3 regions of the Kitasatospora sp. NPDC096077 genome follow, and region 3 is predicted to be linked to each of the others. Evidence: predicted binding sites of a transcription regulator. Region 3 holds the regulator's gene; each other region holds the start of a gene.
What was found. The regulator HrcA, encoded in region 3, represses chaperone genes, less so after heat shock. The targets are predictions, from matches to a motif close to TTNGCACTCNGNNNNNCNGAGTGCNAA.
Positions count from the first base shown of each region.

Region 1: a site for HrcA is predicted at 3,648-3,674, ahead of ABTZ03_RS25515 (FmdB family zinc ribbon protein). Genes of this name have one in related genera too.
Region 2: a site for HrcA is predicted at 1,560-1,586, ahead of groES (co-chaperone GroES). Genes of this name have one in related genera too.

Region 1 covers NZ_JBEOSV010000032.1:67,555-73,561, forward strand. Annotated here, with positions in the region: gene ABTZ03_RS25500 (penicillin acylase family protein) at 1-42, opposite strand, end outside; gene ABTZ03_RS25505 (potassium/proton antiporter) at 327-1,811, shown strand; gene ABTZ03_RS25510 (MFS transporter) at 2,300-3,559, shown strand; gene ABTZ03_RS25515 (FmdB family zinc ribbon protein) at 3,686-4,030, shown strand; gene ABTZ03_RS25520 (hypothetical protein) at 4,671-5,039, opposite strand; gene ABTZ03_RS25525 (sigma-70 family RNA polymerase sigma factor) at 5,163-6,007, opposite strand, start outside.
Region 2 covers NZ_JBEOSV010000003.1:118,098-124,104, reverse strand. Annotated here, with positions in the region: gene ABTZ03_RS04100 (THUMP-like domain-containing protein) at 1-1,103, opposite strand, end outside; gene ABTZ03_RS04095 (hypothetical protein) at 1,147-1,479, opposite strand; gene groES (co-chaperone GroES) at 1,728-2,033, shown strand; gene groL (chaperonin GroEL) at 2,169-3,797, shown strand; gene ABTZ03_RS04080 (LysR family transcriptional regulator) at 4,076-5,074, shown strand; gene ABTZ03_RS04075 (WhiB family transcriptional regulator) at 5,158-5,484, opposite strand.
Region 3 covers NZ_JBEOSV010000002.1:128,142-134,148, forward strand. Annotated here, with positions in the region: gene ABTZ03_RS02380 (DUF3097 domain-containing protein) at 1-369, opposite strand, end outside; gene pspAB (PspA-associated protein PspAB) at 394-978, opposite strand; gene htpX (zinc metalloprotease HtpX) at 1,002-1,922, opposite strand; gene hrcA (heat-inducible transcriptional repressor HrcA) at 2,191-3,225, shown strand; gene dnaJ (molecular chaperone DnaJ) at 3,303-4,439, shown strand; gene ABTZ03_RS02405 (16S rRNA (uracil(1498)-N(3))-methyltransferase) at 4,524-5,273, shown strand; gene ABTZ03_RS02410 (S41 family peptidase) at 5,343-6,007, shown strand, end outside.

The DNA.
Region 1 (6,007 bases), on a different contig from region 3:
CACGATCAGACGGGCGCGCCGGAACTTCTTCGAGCGGGGCATCTGGGTCCTTGCGGTCCTGACTTCGGGGCGGGCGGGCGTGTCCGGGGCCTGGGACCGGGACAGGGCACCACATTAGGCCGAGTCGGCGCACCGCCGTGAACGGGGGACCGAGCTGGGGCGAAGCTAAAGGTATGGCAAAATGTTAGACTGAGTAACGATCCGCAACAGGAGCATTGACGACTTCTTAGCGGGCCGACGCCCGACGGAGTCCTCCCTGTACCAACGGAACGCCCCCAGCACCACCTGACACCCCGCCCGCCCATGCCTGCCCGAGGTGCCACTGCGTGAACGTCGACCACCTGAACCAGCTCCTGCTCGAAGCCTCCGTGATCCTGCTCTTCGCGGTGGTCGCCGTCCGGTTCTCGACCCGATCAGGACTGCCCAGTCTGCTGATCTACCTCGGGATCGGCGTGGCGCTGGGCCAGAACGGGATCGGCGTCACCTTCAACAACGCCGAGCTGACCCAGGTGCTGGGCTACGCGGCACTCGTGGTGATCCTGGCCGAGGGCGGCCTCAAGACCAGTTGGCGCGAGGTCAAACCGGCCATGCCGGCGGCCACCGTGCTGGCCACCGTCGGCGTCGGGATAAGCGTCTTCGTCACCGCGGCCGGCGCCCACTGGCTGGTCGACCTCGACTGGCGGACCTCGCTGCTGCTCGGCGCGATCGTCTCCTCCACCGACGCCGCGGCCGTCTTCTCGGTCCTGCGGATGGTCCCCCTGCCGCACCGGCTGACCGGCCTGCTGGAGGCCGAATCCGGCTTCAACGACGCGCCCGTGGTCATCCTGGTCGTCGCCTTCGCCTCCACCGGCGAACTGGACTCCTGGTACGTGCTGCTCGGCACGATCGCCGCCGAACTGGCGATCGGCGCGGCGGTCGGCCTCGCCGTCGGCAAGCTCGGCGCCTACGCGGTCAAGCACGTCGCACTGCCCTCCTCCGGCCTCTACCCGATCGCCGTGGTGGCGCTCACCGTGCTCGCCTACGCCGGCGGCGCGCTGCTGCACGGCTCCGGCTTCCTCGCCGTCTACATCAGCGCGGTGATCCTCGGGAACTCCAAGCTGCCGCACGGACCCGCCGTGCGCGGCTTCGCCGACGGACTGGCCTGGATAGGGCAGATCGGCATGTTCGTGCTGCTCGGACTGCTGGCCGCGCCGGAGAGCATGGGCGACGCGGTCGTCCCCGCGCTGGTGGTCGGCGCGGTGCTGGTCTTCGTCGCCCGACCGCTGTCGGTGATCCTCACCCTGACCCCGTTCAAGGTGCCCGGCCGCGAACAGGCACTGCTGAGCTGGGCCGGGCTGCGCGGAGCGGTGCCCATCGTGCTGGCCACCATCCCGGTGGTCTCCGGCGCCCACAAGGCCGAGGACGTGTTCAACATCGTCTTCATCCTGGTCGTCGTCTTCACCCTGCTCCAGGGCCCGACCCTGCCGTGGATGGCCAAGCGGCTGCGGATCGGCGAGGGCGCGATGGGCCAGGACCTCGACATCGAGTCCGCGCCGCTGGAGAAGCTGCACGGGCACCTGCTGTCGGTCGCGCTCTCGCCGACCTCGCGGATGTCGGGCGTGGAGATCAGCGAACTGCGGCTGCCCAAGGGGGCCGCCGTCACCCTGGTCGTCCGGGAGGGCAACTCCTTCGTGCCCGACAAGGCGACCATGCTGCGCGGCGGGGACGAGCTGCTGGTGGTCACCACGGACGAGGTCGGCGAGGCGACGGAGCGGCGACTGCGGGCCGTGGACAAGGGCGGCAAGCTGGCGGGGTGGCTGAACGGGCGGTGAGCGCCCGGGGCGGGCCGGGGGCCGGGGCAGCCGCCCCGGCCCGGCCCGGGCCGGTGTGACGTGGGAGGCCTGGGCGGTCCGGGTGGCCTGGCGGGATCTACGCGCGTAACTGTATGCTGGTGCGACTACGTCGTATAACCACCGCTAGACCACCCCCAGCATCTGCCTGACGCAGAGTTGGCGCGACCGCTCGGCGGCCGCGGTCCGGCCCCGGCCCACCAGGCCCGGCCGACCCGGTATCTACCCCGGTCGACGCGCGAGAGGACGACTCTCGGCGCCGTCGGGGCCACACCATGCCCTGCCGCGCTACCAGGCAGCAGGAAGGACCGACCGTGACGGCCCGCCGAACGGTCGAGATCGCCGCGGAATCCGCCCCGGACACCGCGCAGTCCACCGCCCAGGACACCGCTCAGGGCACTCTTCGGTCCGCCGCGACCGACACTGTCGACACCGCCGCCGAGGCGCCCGCCAGGGTCGGGTACGGCGAACTGCTGCGCACCCCCGGCGCCTGGACGTTCCTGTCCCCCGCCCTGGTCGCGCGACTGCCCTACGCGATGCTCAGCATGGGCATCCTGCTGCTCGTCACCCAGACCACCGGCTCGTACGGCACCGCCGGTACGGCCGTCGCCGTCGCCGCCGTCGCCCAGGCCCTGATCGGGCCGCAGACCGGACGGCTGGCCGACCGGTACGGCCAGGCCTCGGTGCTGGTCCCGACCGTGCTGGTGCACGCCGCCTCGGTCGCCCTGCTGATCACGCTGGCGCTCGGCCACGCACCGGCCTGGAGCGTCTACCTGGCCGCCGTCCCCGCCGGGGCGAGCGTGCCGCAGGTCGGCGCGATGGTCCGGGCCCGCTGGGTCTCCACCTTCACCGGCGAGGGCGCCTCGCCCGCCGCCGGGGCCAAGGTGAGCACCGCGTTCGCCTTCGAGTCCGTGACGGACGAGTTCACCTTCGTGGTCGGCCCGATCCTGGCCGCCAACATCGCCGCCCTCGCCAGCCCGGCGGTCGCACTGGTCGTCGAGGCCTCGCTGACCCTGGTCGGCGGTCTGGCCTTCGCGGCCCAGCGGCGCAGTGCCCCGGCCCGGATCCTCCCGGAGCCCGGTGTGAAGCGCGTCTCGGCGCTGGCCTCGCCCGGCGTCCGACTGCTGGTCGGGGCCTTCCTCGGGGTCGGCGCGGTGTTCGGCGGCATGCAGGTGTCGGTCAACGCCTTCGCGGACTCGGTGGGGCAGCACGACTCCGGCGGCACGGTGTACGGGATCTTCGCGGGCGGCTCGATGCTGGCCGGCGTGCTGTACGGCGTGATCGCCTGGCGGCGTCCGGTCCAGCAGCGGATGGTCATCAGCTACACGATGCTGGTGCTCGGCTGCTCGATGCTGTGGGCGATGCCCAACCTGATCGCGCTGACCGTCGCCGGGCTGATCTGCGGCCTGGCCATCGCCCCCACCCTGATCAGCGGCTACACCCTGGTCGAGACCCTGGTCGCGGACGGCGCCAAGACGGAGGCCTTCACCTGGCTGACCGGCGCGATCGGACTGGGACTGGCGCTCGGCTCGATGGCGGCGGGCAAGCTGCTCGACGGCCACGGGCCCTCGGTCGGGTTCCTGGTGCCGGCCGTCGGCGCCGGGCTGGGGCTGATCGCCCTGGTGTCGCTGCGGCACCTGCTGGCGGCCCCGGGCGGGCCGGGACGCGTGGTGGCCTCCTCGGCCGAGCTCGGCAACGCGGCGCAGCTCGTCGGCGCGGCCAAGGGCTGAACCGGTGGTGGGCGGTGACGCGGTACCGGCTCATCTCACACCGGATTCGCTGGACTGATCCAACGGAATACCGCATCATTGACCATCGTTAGCACTCATCAGGCGAGAGTGCCAGGAGGAAGACAAGTGCCCACGTACCAGTACCAGTGCACCGAGTGCGGCAACGGCCTGGAGGCGGTGCAGAAGTTCACCGACGAGGCGCTGACCACGTGCCCCGACTGCCAGGGACGGCTCCGCAAGGTCTTCTCGGCCGTGGGCGTCGTGTTCAAGGGCTCGGGCTTCTACCGGACCGACAGCCGCTCGTCCTCCAGCAGCTCGGTGGGCGCGGGTTCGTCCGCCGGCTCCTCGACGTCGTCGACCTCGACCTCGGGTTCGGGTTCGGGCTCGTCCGGTTCTTCGAGCTCTGCCGGTTCGTCGAGCTCGTCGAGCTCGTCGAGCTCCTCCAGCAGCCCGGCTCCGGCCGCCAGCTGATCTCGGCTCCCGGACTCTCCGGGGGTTGCCGAAACTTCGGGAAGGCCCGTCGGCCCCGCTTCGTGCGGGGGCGGCGGGCCTTTTCGCGCGCTTCCGTCAACTTCCGATGGTCGGCCTCACTCGTGTGAGTGTACGAAGTTGTCCACAGGGGCGGGGTTTTCCACAGGCTGTGGGAACACGCTTTCCGACCGCGCCGGAAAGGCGCATCGTACGGATCACCGGGCCGGATCCAGCCGACCCGGCCGAGTCCGGAGGTGCATCCCGATGACGACCGTGAGCCTGTCCGTTCCGCTGCCCGCGCCCACCGTGCCGCCACGGCGGGAGGTACCGAGCTTCCCGCCGATCCGACGCGGCTGCGGCGGGTGGCACCGCTGGCGCCGGGCCGTCCGGCGACGGGCGGGAGTGCCCGCGCTGGTGCTGCTCGCGGTGGCCGCGGCGCTTGCCACGGGGCCGGCGCGAGCCGGGCTGCCGCCACCCTCGGGGGGCGCGGCGGGGCGCCCTGGTTGTCCGTCCGGTCCCCCGGAGGATCATCCGTGAGCCGAGGCTGAGGAGGTTCACCTGCTGACCGAGAACCGCGACGCGCCGGGCAGGGCCCACCGGCGCCCGTTGTTCCCCGGGATGCGCGGGATTCCCGGTCCTTCTAGTCGCCGTGGTGCGGCGGGCGCTGACTCAGGTACCAGTCCAGCCCCCGCCCACCGCTCTCCCCGGTCCCGGGGCGGTCGCCCCAGCCGGCGTCGGTGTCGTCCCGGGACTGCTGGTCCAGCGGGTCGCGGAAGAGGAGCCGGGCCTTGGCCGCGGTGGAGGTGGAGGTGGAGGTGGTGGAAGGGGTGGAGGCCGGGGTTGGGGTGGAGGAGGAGGGAGGGAGGGAGGAGGGGGAGGGAGGGGCGGGGGTCCCCCCCGCGCCCCGCACCCGGTCTTGGTGCTGGCCCTGGTCCTGCCCCTGGCCGCACCCCGGTTCGTGCGCCTGCTCGTGTTCCTGCTCGTTCACCTTGTCCACTCCCCTGCTCACGGTCCGCCCTGTCCTTCCAGCCTAGAAGCCTCGCGAGGCTCCTGGTGACGCGCTTCGGGCCCGGTTGCGGAGCACTCCGCAACCGGGCCCGGGGAGCCGACCTCAGCCTTCGGCCGTCGGGCGTCAGGCCGCTTCGAAGCCCGCGTGGTCGGCGATCTTCTTCAGCTCGGCGAGTGCGTGCTTCTCGATCTGCCGGATCCGCTCACGGGTGAGACCGTGCTGCTTGCCCACCTCGGTGAGGGTGCGCTCGCGGCCGTCCTCCATGCCGTAGCGGGAGCGGATGATCGAGGCGGTGCGGTCGTCCAGCCGGCCGATCAGGCCGTCCAGTTCCTCGCGCCGGAGCATGACCATCACGGCGTCCTCGGGGGACGTCGCCCCGGTGTCCTCCACCAGGTCGCCGAACTGGGTCTCGCCCTCGTCGTCGACCGACATGTTGAGGCTGACCGGGTCCCGGGCCCAGTCCAGCACGTCCTTGATCCGGGCCTCGGTGGTGTCCAACTCGGCCGCGATCTCGGCGGGCTCGGCCTCGCGGCCAAGCTCCTTGGACTTCTCCCGCTGCACCCGCCGGATCCGGCCGAGCTCCTCGACCAGGTGCACGGGCAGCCGGATGGTGCGGGACTGGTCGGCGATCGAGCGGGTGATCGCCTGCCGGATCCACCAGGTCGCGTAGGTGGAGAACTTGAAACCCTTGGCGTAGTCGAACTTCTCGACGGCGCGCACCAGGCCCGCGTTGCCCTCCTGGATGAGGTCCAGCAGGGGCAGACCGCTGCGCGGGTAGCGGCGGGCGACCGCCACCACCAGGCGGAGGTTCGAGCGGATGAAGACGTCCTTGGCGCGCTCGGCGTCGGCGGCTATCGCCTCCAGCTCCTCGCGCGTGACGCCGTCGGGGAGTTGGCCGTCGGGGAGCTCACTCTCCTCCAGCAGGTGCTGGGCGTACACACCGGCCTCGATCCGCAGCGAGAGCTCGA
Region 2 (6,007 bases), on a different contig from region 3:
CTGTTCGGCCCGGAGGGCTTGAGCTGCCGGCGCAGCTCCTCCGGGGTGATCGCCATCCCGCGCTTCTTGATCACCACCGTGCCGACGCCGCGCTCGCGCAGCAGCGCCTTCAGCTTCTTGACGTGGTACGGCAGCACGTCGGTCAGCTCGAAGGCGTGGGCGTACGGGGTGGCGACCAGCCGGTCCGAGGTCACGTAGGCGATCTTCGGGTCGATCAGCCGGCCGCCGACCTGCTCGGCCACCTCGGCCACCAGATGGGCCCGGATCACCGCGCCGTCCGGCTCGTACAGGTAGCGCCCGACCGGGCCGGCCGGCGGGTCGGGCAGGTCGCCGCCGGTCAGGCTCGCGCCGTGCGGCAGCAGGGTGGCGCGGTGCGGACGGGCCGCCCCGGTGCCGAACCAGAGCACCGCCTCCTTGACGTCCCCGTGGTCGGAGACCCACTCGGCCTCGGCGTCCGCCGGGACGGCCTCGTGCGGGATGCCCGGGGCCACCTTCAGGGCGCCGATCGGGGTCCGCCGCCCGGCCTCGATCGCCCAGGAGAGCGGCGGGGCGTACGCCTCCGGGTCGAACACCCGGCCGCGCGAGGTGCGCCGGGCCGGGTCGGTGAACACCGCGTCGTAGCCGGTGACGTCCACCTCGGCGACGTCCGCGCAGCGCACCTCGACCAGCTCGGCGAGGCCCAGCGCGGCGGCGTTGGCGGCGGTGGCGGCGCAGGCCGCCGGGTCCTTGTCGACGGCCAGCACCCGGATCCCGGCCCGGGCCAGCGCCAGCACGTCCCCGCCGATGCCGCAGCACAGGTCGGCGAGCCGCCGTACGCCCAACTCGGCGAAGCGCCGGGCCCGCCACTCGGCCACGCTGCGCCGGGTGGACTGCTCGACCCCGTTGGGCGTGAAGTACATCAGGTCGGCGTCCGCCCCGAACTTCGCCCGCGCCCGCTGCCGCAGCCGCGCCTGCCCGAACGCCGCCGACACCAGCTCCGCCGGGTGCTCCCGCCGCAGCCGGGTGGCCAGCGCCAGCTCCTCCTCGGGGGCGAACTCGCGCAGTTCGGCGAGCAGGGCCTGACCCTCGGGGGTCAGCAGGGGCTGGAGGTTCTCGGTGTCCACGGGCCCATTCTCGCGGGTCGCGGGTACCGGGGCGGCGGCGTGCTCACCAGAGGGCGCCCGTGGAGAGCAGGGCCGGGGCGACGAACGGGGAGAGCGCGGCGGCGACGGGGAGGTACCGGTAGCCCGTCCGGTGGCTGCGCACGGCGACCACGACGTCCACCACCAGGGCGACGAGCGGGCCGGCGATCATCCCGTACCCCAGGAAGGCCCACATGAGGCCGTCGCCGTCGTCCCCGTGGCCGGGGCCGGAGCCGAGGGCGCAGACGAGGGAGAAGACGGCCAACGGGAGTACGGCCCCCAGCAGGGGCAGCGACAGCAGGGAGAGGGAAGCGTCCTTCAACCGGGACGGGCCGATGCGGGCCGGGGTGTCGGTCATGGCACGAGTCTGGCCGTGGGCGCAGCGGTCGCACATGAGTACGGCTACTCAACCGCGGAGCGGGCTCCATTGGCGCGCCGTTGGCACTCTGGTTGACTGAGTGCTAGCGGCGGCCTATGGTCGTCCTTGGCACTCCCCACTGGGGAGTGCTAACGCGAAGACGCGTGTCTGACCCCCGCGACGGCAGGCCCGCAGGTTCGCCACCTACCCGTTAGAAAACCCCGTAATCTCCGAAGGGGAGCTCGGACGTGACCACCAGCAGCAAGGTTGCCATCAAGCCGCTCGAGGACCGCATCGTGGTCCAGCCGCTCGACGCCGAGACCACCACGGCCTCCGGCCTGGTTATCCCGGACACCGCCAAGGAGAAGCCCCAGGAGGGCGTCGTCCTGGCCGTCGGCCCGGGTCGCTTCGAGGACGGCCAGCGTCTGCCGCTCGACGTCGCCGTCGGTGACATCGTCCTGTACTCGAAGTACGGCGGCACCGAGGTGAAGTACCGGGGCGAGGAGTACCTCGTCCTCTCGGCCCGCGACGTTCTCGCCATCATCGAGAAGTAATCGCAGTACCGAGAAGCAAGTCGTTCCGACCCGCCCCGGATCCGTGTCCCTAGTGACAGGGGCCCGGGGCGTGGTTGTTGGTTCACGTAGTTCGGCGGCCGGTCGGCCGGCCGCAGCCCCGAGGGAATAGGGAACATGGCGAAGATCCTGCAGTTCGACGAGGACGCGCGCCGCTCGCTGGAGCGCGGTGTCAACAAGCTGGCCGACACCGTCAAGGTGACCATCGGCCCCAAGGGCCGCAACGTCGTCATCGACAAGAAGTTCGGCGCCCCGACCATCACCAACGACGGTGTCACCATCGCCCGTGAGGTCGAGCTGGACGACCCGTACGAGAACCTTGGCGCGCAGCTCGTCAAGGAGGTCGCCACCAAGACCAACGACGTCGCGGGTGACGGCACCACCACCGCCACCGTGCTGGCCCAGGCCCTGGTCAACGAGGGTCTGCGCAACGTCGCCGCCGGTGCCGGCCCGGCCGCCCTGAAGAAGGGCATCGACAAGGCCGTCGCCGCCGTCTCCGAGCACCTGCTGTCCATCGCCCGCGAGATCGAGGGCAAGGACGACGTCGCCGCCGTCGCGTCCCTCTCCGCGCAGGACACCCAGGTCGGCGAGCTGATCGCCGAGGCGATCGACAAGGTCGGCAAGGACGGTGTCATCACCGTCGAGGAGTCGAACACCTTCGGCGTGGAGCTGGACTTCACCGAGGGCATGCAGTTCGACAAGGGCTACCTGTCGCCGTACTTCGTCACCGACGCGGAGCGTCAGGAGGCGGTCCTCGAGGACCCGTACATCCTGATCAACCAGGGCAAGATCTCCTCCATCCAGGAGCTGCTGCCGCTGCTGGAGAAGATCCTGCAGTCCGGCGCCTCCAAGCCGCTGCTGATCATCGCCGAGGACGTCGACGGCGAGGCGCTGTCGACCCTGGTCGTCAACAAGATCCGTGGCACCTTCAACGCCGTCGCCGTCAAGGCCCCGGGCTTCGGCGACCGCCGCAAGGCGATCCTCGGCGACCTGGCCGTCCTGACCGGCGGCACGGTCATCTCCGAGGAGGTCGGCCTCAAGCTCGACCAGGCCGGTCTGGACGTGCTGGGCACCGCCCGCCGCGTGACCATCACCAAGGACGAGACCACCATCGTCGACGGTGCCGGTGACAGCGAGGCCGTGGCCGGCCGCGTCGCCCAGATCAAGGGCGAGATCGCCGCGACCGACTCCGACTGGGACCGCGAGAAGCTGCAGGAGCGCCTGGCCAAGCTGGCCGGCGGCGTCTGCGTCATCAAGGTCGGCGCCGCCACCGAGGTGGAGCTGAAGGAGCGCAAGCACCGCCTGGAGGACGCCATCTCGGCGACCCGCGCCGCGGTCGAGGAGGGCATCGTCGCCGGCGGTGGCGCCTCCCTGGTCCACGCCGCCAAGGTGCTGGACGGCGGCCTGGGCCTGTCGGGTGACGAGGCCACCGGTGTCGCCGTGGTCCGCAAGGCGCTGCACGAGCCGCTGCGCTGGATCGCCCAGAACGCCGGCCTGGAGGGCTACGTCATCACCTCCAAGGTCTCCGAGCTGGAGGCCGGCCAGGGCTACAACGCCGCCACCGGCGAGTACGGCGACCTGGTGAAGGCCGGCGTCATCGACCCGGTCAAGGTCACCCGCTCCGCCCTGGAGAACGCCGCCTCGATCGCCTCCCTGCTGCTCACCACCGAGACCCTCGTGGTGGAGAAGAAGGAAGAGGAGGCCGACGCCGGCCACTCGCACGGCGGTCACGGCCACTCGCACTGAGGCCGATAGCCACAGCGGTTGACCGGAGGCCCGGTCCACGCCCCCGCGAGGGGGTGCGGACCGGGCCTCTGTGTTGTCGCCCGCTCGCCTCCGGGGCGCTCTGATCCGGTGCCCACGGTCGGCGCTCCCTCGCTCCTCCGTCGCTCCCTCGCTTCTCCCTTTCGGCACCGGCGCGCCCCTTCGGCTCGGGGCGGGGCGGGGGCTTGGTGCTGCGGTGTTCCAGGCTTCAACTATCAGTAGAATTTTGCAGAATGCAAAGATTGCCTTATAACTGAGGCATGATCGAGGCCCGCCATCTGCGCGTCCTGCGTGCCGTCGCCCGCACCGGCTCCTTCTCCGCCGCCGCCCGTGAGCTGGGGTGTACGCAGCCTGCCATCAGCCAGCAGATGAAGGCGCTGGAGAAGTCGGTGGACACCCCGCTGGTGGTCCGCTCGGGCCGCGGGATGCAGCTCAGCGAGGCCGGGCGGGTCCTGCTCAAGCATGCCACCGGAATCCTGGCCGGGCTCTCCGCCGCCGAGGAGGAGGTGGCCGCGATCGCCGGGCTGCGGGCCGGGCGGGTGCGGCTGGTGTCCTTCCCGACCGCGAGTTCCACCCTGGTGCCGCCCGCGGTCGCCCGGCTGCGGGACAGCCATCCGGGGGTGCGCGTGTCGCTGGTCGAGGCCGAGCCGCCGGAGTCGCTGGCGATGCTGCGCGGCGGCGAGTGCGAGCTCGCGCTGGCCTTCCGCTACCCGCAGTCCGACGGCGCGGCCGTGGTGTCGGCGCCGGCGCACGGCTCGCCGCGCGAGGCGCGGGCCGAGGCGAACCTGGAGGCCCAGCAGCTGTCGGCCGGCACCGACTGGTCCGACCTGGTGGTCACCCCGCTGCTGGACGACCCGCTGGTGGGCCTGTTGCCCGCCGCCCACCCGCTGGCCGGTCGGGGCGGCCCGGTGGAGCTGGCCGAGCTGGCGGGGGAGCAGTGGATCGCCGGCTGTCCGCAGTGCCGGGGGCACCTGGTGGAGCTGTGCGCGGGGGCGGGCTTCGAGCCGCGGATCGACTTCGCCACCGACGACTACCCGGCGGTGGTCGGCCTGGTGGCGGCCGGACTCGGGGTGGCGGTGCTGCCCCGGCTGGCCCTGCAGTCGGTGCGTCCTGACGGTGTGTCGACGGTGCCGGTGCGGACCGCCTCCGGGGCGCCGGCGGTGCGCCAGGTGGTGGCGCTGACCCTGCCGGACCTGGCCGAGGTGCCGGCCGTGGCGCTGATGCAGGAGCGATTGGTGGGCGCGGCGGCCGGTCGCTGACCGACGTCTCCCCTGCATGGGGTGCGCCTGGGCCCTGGGCGCCGCGAAGAAACGTTTCTCCACGGCGCGTCGGGGAGGCGGGTCTAACGCTGCGCGACCGCCGGCGGGGTCAGCGGGACCTCCACCAGGCGGTGCCGCGAGCGGCCCAGCATCTCCTCGCGCTCGTCCTCGGTCATTCCGCCCCAGACCCCGTACGGCTCCCGGACCGCCAGGGCGTGCGCCGCGCACTCGGCGATCACCGGGCAGCGCATGCAGACCTCCTTGGCGCTGGTCTCGCGCGAACTGCGGGCGGCTCCGCGCTCCCCCTCCGGGTGGAAGAAGAGCGAGCTGTCCACGCCGCGGCAGGCCGCCGAGAGCTGCCAGTCCCAGAGGTCCGCGTTGGGACCGGGGAGGCGGGAGAAATCTGCCATGGCTCATTCCCTTCAGAGGCGGTCGGCGGCGGCCGGGCGTTTCGGCGGGCTGCTGCCGAACGGTGCCCGGCGGGGCGTCCCGCGCTGGTGTGGACACCTGGAAATATGACTTAAGGCAACTCCATGGACAAGTCACCCACACACTGGCACAACAGTCAATGACCATACGAAAGCTATAAAAACGGGCAAAGTGGGCAAGGGGTTTGCCGGGCGTGGACGTGGCAATCGGGTGGCCGAGGGGCGCGCGACACACCGCACCGGTGTGCGGGTGGTGCGCCCACCGCGCGCGAGCTGCGCAAAAGAGCGGCGTGTGCACCGCGATGCGGCTGATCGGTAATGGGTTGGCCACGTACAGTGGTGGAGATGGCCTGAAGGCCGTAACTCATTCGAGTGACGGTCGTTGGAAGTGCGGAGGCGGTTAGCGGGCGCCGGACGTCGGGAACGATCGCGGGCAAGTCGGGGCGATCAGGACGAAGTCCGTCGCCGATCGGCCGTGTCGGAGAGGTTCGTACCAGCCAGGAGG
Region 3 (6,007 bases):
GTGCCGCCCCTCCACATAGATCCGGGACTCGCGGGCGACCCGGGCGCGGGCGCCGGGGACGGCGAGGGAGCCGGAGGCGGTGCGGGCAGGGGTGCGGGGCGCCGCGGGGGCGGTCGGGCGGACCAGGGTGACCGTCCGGCCCTCCAGCAGGAAGCCGCGCGGGACCATCGGGAAGACCCGGTGCCGGCCGAAGCGGTCCTCCAGGGTGACGGTGAACCCCTCGGCGGTCTTCTCGCAGCGCACCACCGCCCCGCAGTAGCCGGTGGCCGCCTCCTCGACCACCAGGTCCCGCTCCGCGGGCACCTCCGGGGCGGGGGCCTGCTTCTTCCACGGCGGGGTGAGGTCCGGTCCGTACTGGTGGCTGCGCATGGTGGCGAGTCTACGGACGGGGCGTCAGAGGCCCGGTGCGCCCCAGACCGGGAACCAGCGGCTGAGGTCCTTCTCCAGCCGCAGGTCGTTCCCCAGCAGCGCGTTGACCTGGAGCTCCAGCGGGCTGTTGCGCCGCTCCCCGCCGCCGGGCATCGGGGCGAACGGGTAGAAGGTGCCGCGCTTGTAGAGGTAGACCAGGGCCAGCGACTGCCCCTCCGGGTTGCGGAAGGCGACCAGCGAGCAGAGCAGCTGCGGCCCGAAGCCGTTGGCCTCCAGCTCGCTGTTGACCGCGTGCAGGTCGTTCACCAGCTCCGGCAGTTCCTCGGGGGTGTGCCGGGCGAGCAGCCAGGAGTAGCCGTAGCCGTCCTTGGAGGCCTCCACCGGGACGCCGCCGCGTTCGGTGTCGGCGTCCAGCAGGGCCCGGACCTGCTGTTCCACCTGGACGAAGGCCCCGCCCTCGACGGCCGCGAAGCAGACCGAGCCCAGCCCGGTGGGCAGGAACCCGGCCCCGGCCTCCAGGGTGAGCGCGGCGGACGGCAGGCCGAACAGCTGGTCGAGGTCGGGTTTGACGGGCTTGGTGCGGCCGAACAGGGCGTCCAGGATTCCCACGGGGGTGCCTTCCGGGTCGGGGGTCAGCGGCCGAGCTGCTCGGAGATCTTCGCCAGCTGGGCCAGCCGCTTCTCCAGCGTCGGGTGGGTGGAGAACAGCTGGGCGGCGGTCTCCTTGGCGCTCAGCGCGGGGGCGAAGTAGAAGGCGTTGTAGGGCTGCGACTTGCGCAGGTCCTCGCTGGGGATGGCGGCGATCTGCCCGGTCACCTTGGTCAGGGCCGAGGCCAGCGCGCTGGGTCGGCCGGTGAGCTGGGCGGCGGCCCGGTCGGCGGCCAGCTCGCGGTAGCGGGACAGCAGCCGGGTGAGCAGGAAGCTGATCGCGTAGACCACGATCGACACCAGCGGGATGATCAGCGCCGCGATGGCCGCGTTCTGGTCGTTGTTGTTGCGCCCGCCGCCCATGAACCCGCCGTACATCGCGATCCGGGTCATCGCCCCGGCGAGCACCCCGAGGAAGCCGGCGATGGTCATCACCGCGACGTCCCGGTGGGCGACGTGCGACAGCTCGTGCGCGAGGACGCCCTCCAGCTCCTCCGGTTCGAGCCGGCGCAGCAGGCCGGTGGTGACGCACACCACGGCGTTCTGCGGGTTGCGGCCGGTGGCGAAGGCGTTCGGCATGTCGTTGTCCGCGACCGCCACCCGGGGTTTGGGCATGTCGGCCAGCGCGCAGAGCCGGTCGATGGTGCCGTGCAGCTGGGGGTACTCCTCCTCGGTCACCGGACGGGCGCCCATCGCCCGCTCGGTGATCTTGTCGCTGAACCAGAACTGGGCCACGAACAGCCCGCCGGAGATCAGCACGATCAGCGGCCAGGCCCCGCGCAGCAGCACGATCAGCAGGCCCGTGAAACCGACGTACAGCAGCCCGATCACGAACATCGTCGCGACCATGCGGCCGGTCAGGCCGCGGTCGGGCGCGAAACGGGTGTGCTGGCCCGAGCTCGACATTGCTTGCTCCTCCGTTCGCCGTCGCTTTCGATGCTGCCACCCGGACGGCCCCGGGGCACCACCCCGGCACACGGAGTGTCGTGGCGGCCGTCCGGAACTGCGGGCAGGATCACCCCGGTCGGGCCGTTCCTGCGGTAGGACCCGGGCCGTACACTGGCAGGTACGGTTTTGGCACTCGTGTGCGCAGAGTGCCAAGGTCGGGCCCCTCCGCAGGAGCGGCTCGCAGCATCACAGACGGACAACGCGCGAAGACGGAGGTGCGTGCCCCATGGCCGGAGAGGTCCGCCAACTGGACGACCGCAAGCTCGCCGTGCTGCGCGCGATCGTCCAGGACTACGTGGGCACCGAGGAGCCGGTGGGCTCCAAGGCCCTGGTGGAGCGGCACAACCTCGGGGTGTCCCCGGCGACGGTGCGCAACGACATGGCGGCGCTGGAGGAGGAGGGGTACATCCACCAGCCGCACACCAGTGCGGGGCGGATCCCCACCGACAAGGGCTACCGGCTGTTCGTCGACAAGCTCGCCGAGATCAAGCCGATGAGCTCCCCGGAGCGCCGGGCGATCCGGCACTTCCTGGACGGCGCCGTCGACCTGGACGACGTGGTCACCCGCACGGTGCGGCTGCTCGCGCAGCTGACCCGGCAGGTCGCCGTGGTGCAGTACCCCTCGCTCACCCGCTCGACCGTCCGGCACATCGAGCTGGTGGCGCTGGCCCCGGCCAAGGTGATGCTGGTGCTGATCACCAACACCGGCCGGGTCGAGCAGCGGATGGTCGACTGCCCGGGCACGGTCGGCGAGACGGTCCTGGCGGACCTGCGGTCGCGGATCAACGCGCGGGCGGCCGGTCAGCGGCTGCCGGACGTCCCGGGGCTGCTGGAGGAGCTGCCGGCGGTCTTCGAACAGGCCGACCGCCCGACCGTCAGTACGGTCCTGGCGACGCTGTTCGAGGCGCTCGCCGAACAGAACGAGGAACGGATCATGCTGGCCGGCACGGCCAACCTGACCCGTTTCGGGCACGACTTCCCGCTCACCATCCAGCCGGTGCTGGAGGCCCTGGAGGAGCAGGTCGTCCTGCTCCGCCTCCTGGGTGAGACCACCGACGCCGCGATGACGGTCCGGATCGGGCGGGAGAACGCGTACGAGGGGCTGAATTCCACCTCGGTCGTCTCCGTCGGTTACGGTTCGGGCGACGAGAGCGTGGCCAAACTAGGTGTGATCGGTCCGACCCGGATGGACTACCCGGGCACAATGGGGGCGGTGCGGGCGGTGGCACGGTACGTGGGTCAGATCCTGGCCGAGTCGTAGCAAGCAGCCGCCGTTGAGGGATTCAACGGCGGTGACCAGTCGCAGCACTACTACAGGCGGAACAAGCGGAGCATTTGGTGGCCACGGACTACTACGCGGTACTCGGCGTCCGACGGGATGCGGGGCAGGACGAGATCAAGAAGGCGTTCCGGCGCCTGGCACGCGAACTGCACCCGGACGTCAACCCGGACCCGAAGACGCAGGAGCGGTTCAAGGAGATCAACGCCGCCTACGAGGTGCTCTCCGACCCGCAGAAGCGTCAGGTCTACGACCTCGGCGGCGACCCGCTGTCGCCCGGCGGCGGCGCGGGCGGCTTCGGGGCCGGCGCGGCGGGCTTCGGCTTCTCCGACATCATGGACGCCTTCTTCGGCGCCGCGGCCGGCCAGCGCGGCCCGCGCTCGCGCACCCGCCGCGGCCAGGACGCCATGATTCGGCTGGAGATCACCCTGGAGGAGGCCGCCTTCGGCACCACCAAGGAACTCCAGGTCGACACCGCCGTCACCTGCACCACCTGCAGCGGCGAGGGCGCGGCCCCCGGCACCTCCGCGCAGACCTGTGACATGTGCCGCGGCAAGGGCGAGGTCTCCCAGGTGACCCGCTCCTTCCTGGGCCAGGTCATGACCTCGCGCCCCTGCCCGCAGTGCCAGGGCTTCGGCACCGTCGTGCCGACCCCGTGCCCCGAGTGCGCCGGCGACGGCCGGGTGCGGGCCCGCCGCACCCTGACGGTCAAGATCCCGGCCGGTGTCGACAACGGCACCCGGATCCAGCTGGCCGGCGAGGGCGAGGTCGGCCCCGGCGGCGGCCCGGCCGGCGACCTGTACGTCGAGATCGCCGAGACCACCCACGCGGTGTTCCAGCGGCGCGGCGACGACCTGCACTGCACCGTCACCATCCCGATGACGGCCGCCTCGCTCGGCACCCAGGTGCCGCTGCAGACCCTGGACGGGCTGGAGGAGGTCGACATCCGGCCCGGCACCCAGTCCGGCCAGTCGATCCCGCTGCACGGCAGGGGCATCACCCACCTGCGCGGCGGCGGCCGGGGCGACCTGATAGTGCACGTCGAGGTGCAGACGCCCACCAAGCTCGACGCCGAGCAGGAGGAACTGCTGCGCCGGCTCGCCGTACTGCGCGGCGAGGAGCGCCCGTCCGGCCAGTTCGCGCCGGGCCAGCAGGGGCTGTTCTCGCGCCTGAAGGACGCCTTCAACGGCCGGTAGCCGTCCGTGAGGGGGTGCCGGGGGCCAGCCCCGGCACCCCCTTCGCGTTGTCCCACGTCCCGTTCCCCCGGAGGTTCCCCCGTCATGACCGCGCCCGTCTTCGTCGTCGAGACCGAGCGGCTCGCCGCCGCCGCGCCCGGGGCCGTGGTGCGGCTGGACGGGGCGGAGGGGCGGCACGCGGCCGCGGTGAAGCGGCTGGCGGCCGGCGAGGCGGTGACCCTGGCGGACGGCCTGGGACTCGGCGTGGACGGCACCGTCGCCGCGGTGCTCGGCAAGGACGCGATCGAGGTCACCGTCACCGCGGTGCGCCGGGAGCCGGAGCCGGCCCCGCGGATCGTCGTCGTCCAGGCGCTGCCCAAGGGCGACCGCGGCGAGCTGGCCGTGGAGACCATGACCGAGGTCGGCGTGGACGTGGTGGTCCCCTGGTCCGCCTCGCGCTGCATCACCCAGTGGAAGGGCGAGCGCGGCGCCAAGGCGCTCGCCAAGTGGCGGGCCACCGCCCGGGAGGCGGGCAAGCAGTCCCGCCGGCTGCGCTTCCCCGAGGTGCGCGAGCCGATGACCACCCGGCAGCTGGCCCCGCTGCTGGCACAGGCCGCGCTCGCCGCCGTGCTGCACGAGGAGGGCGCCGAGCCGCTGGCGCAGGCCGCCCTGCCGGACGCCGGGGACATCGTGCTGGTGGTCGGCCCGGAGGGCGGGGTCTCCCCGGAGGAGCTGGCCGCCTTCGCCGAGGCGGGCGCGAAGCCGTACCGGCTGGGCCCGTCGGTGCTGCGCACCTCGACCGCCGGGGTGGCGGCCGGGGCGCTGCTGCTGGGGCGCACCGGGCGCTGGGCGTAACCCCCGCGCGCCGGGCGGGAGTTGCCGAAAACGGAGCGGCTCGTACCCGCACCTGCCTACGCTGGCGGCGTGACGGACTCCCTGAGCACCTCCGCGGGCGCCTATCTGCGCCATCCCCATCTGCACGGTGACCTGGCCGCCTTCGTCGCCGAGGACGACCTCTGGCTCGCCCCGCTGGACGGCGGCCGGGCCTGGCGGCTGACCGCCGATCACCTGCCGGTGCGCCACCCCCGGTTCTCCCCGGACGGGCGGCTCATCGCCTTCACCTCGACCCGGGACGGCGCCCCCGAGGTGCACGTGGTGCCGGTGGACGGCGGTCCGTCCCGGCGGCTCACCCACTGGGGCAACGAGGCGACCCGGGTGCAGGGGTGGACCGCGGACGGGCGTCCGATCGCCACCACCGGCGCGGGCGAGGCCGGGGGGCGCCGCAGCTGGGCGCACGCGCTGCCGCTGGACGGCGGCCCGCCGGTGCGGCTGTCGTACGGGCCGGTCGGCGGGCTGGCCTTCGAACCGGACGGCGACCGCGTGCTGCTGGCCACCTTCAACAACCGCGAGCCGGCCTGGTGGAAGCGCTACCGGGGCGGCCGGGCGGGCCGGCTGTGGCTCGGCCGGGACGAATTCACGCGGATCCACGAGGAGTTGGACGGGCAGCTCGACTCCCCGCTGTGGGTCGCCGGGGACGGCGGGCGCGGCAGCCGGATCGCCTTCCTGTCCGACCACCAGGGCGTCGGCGA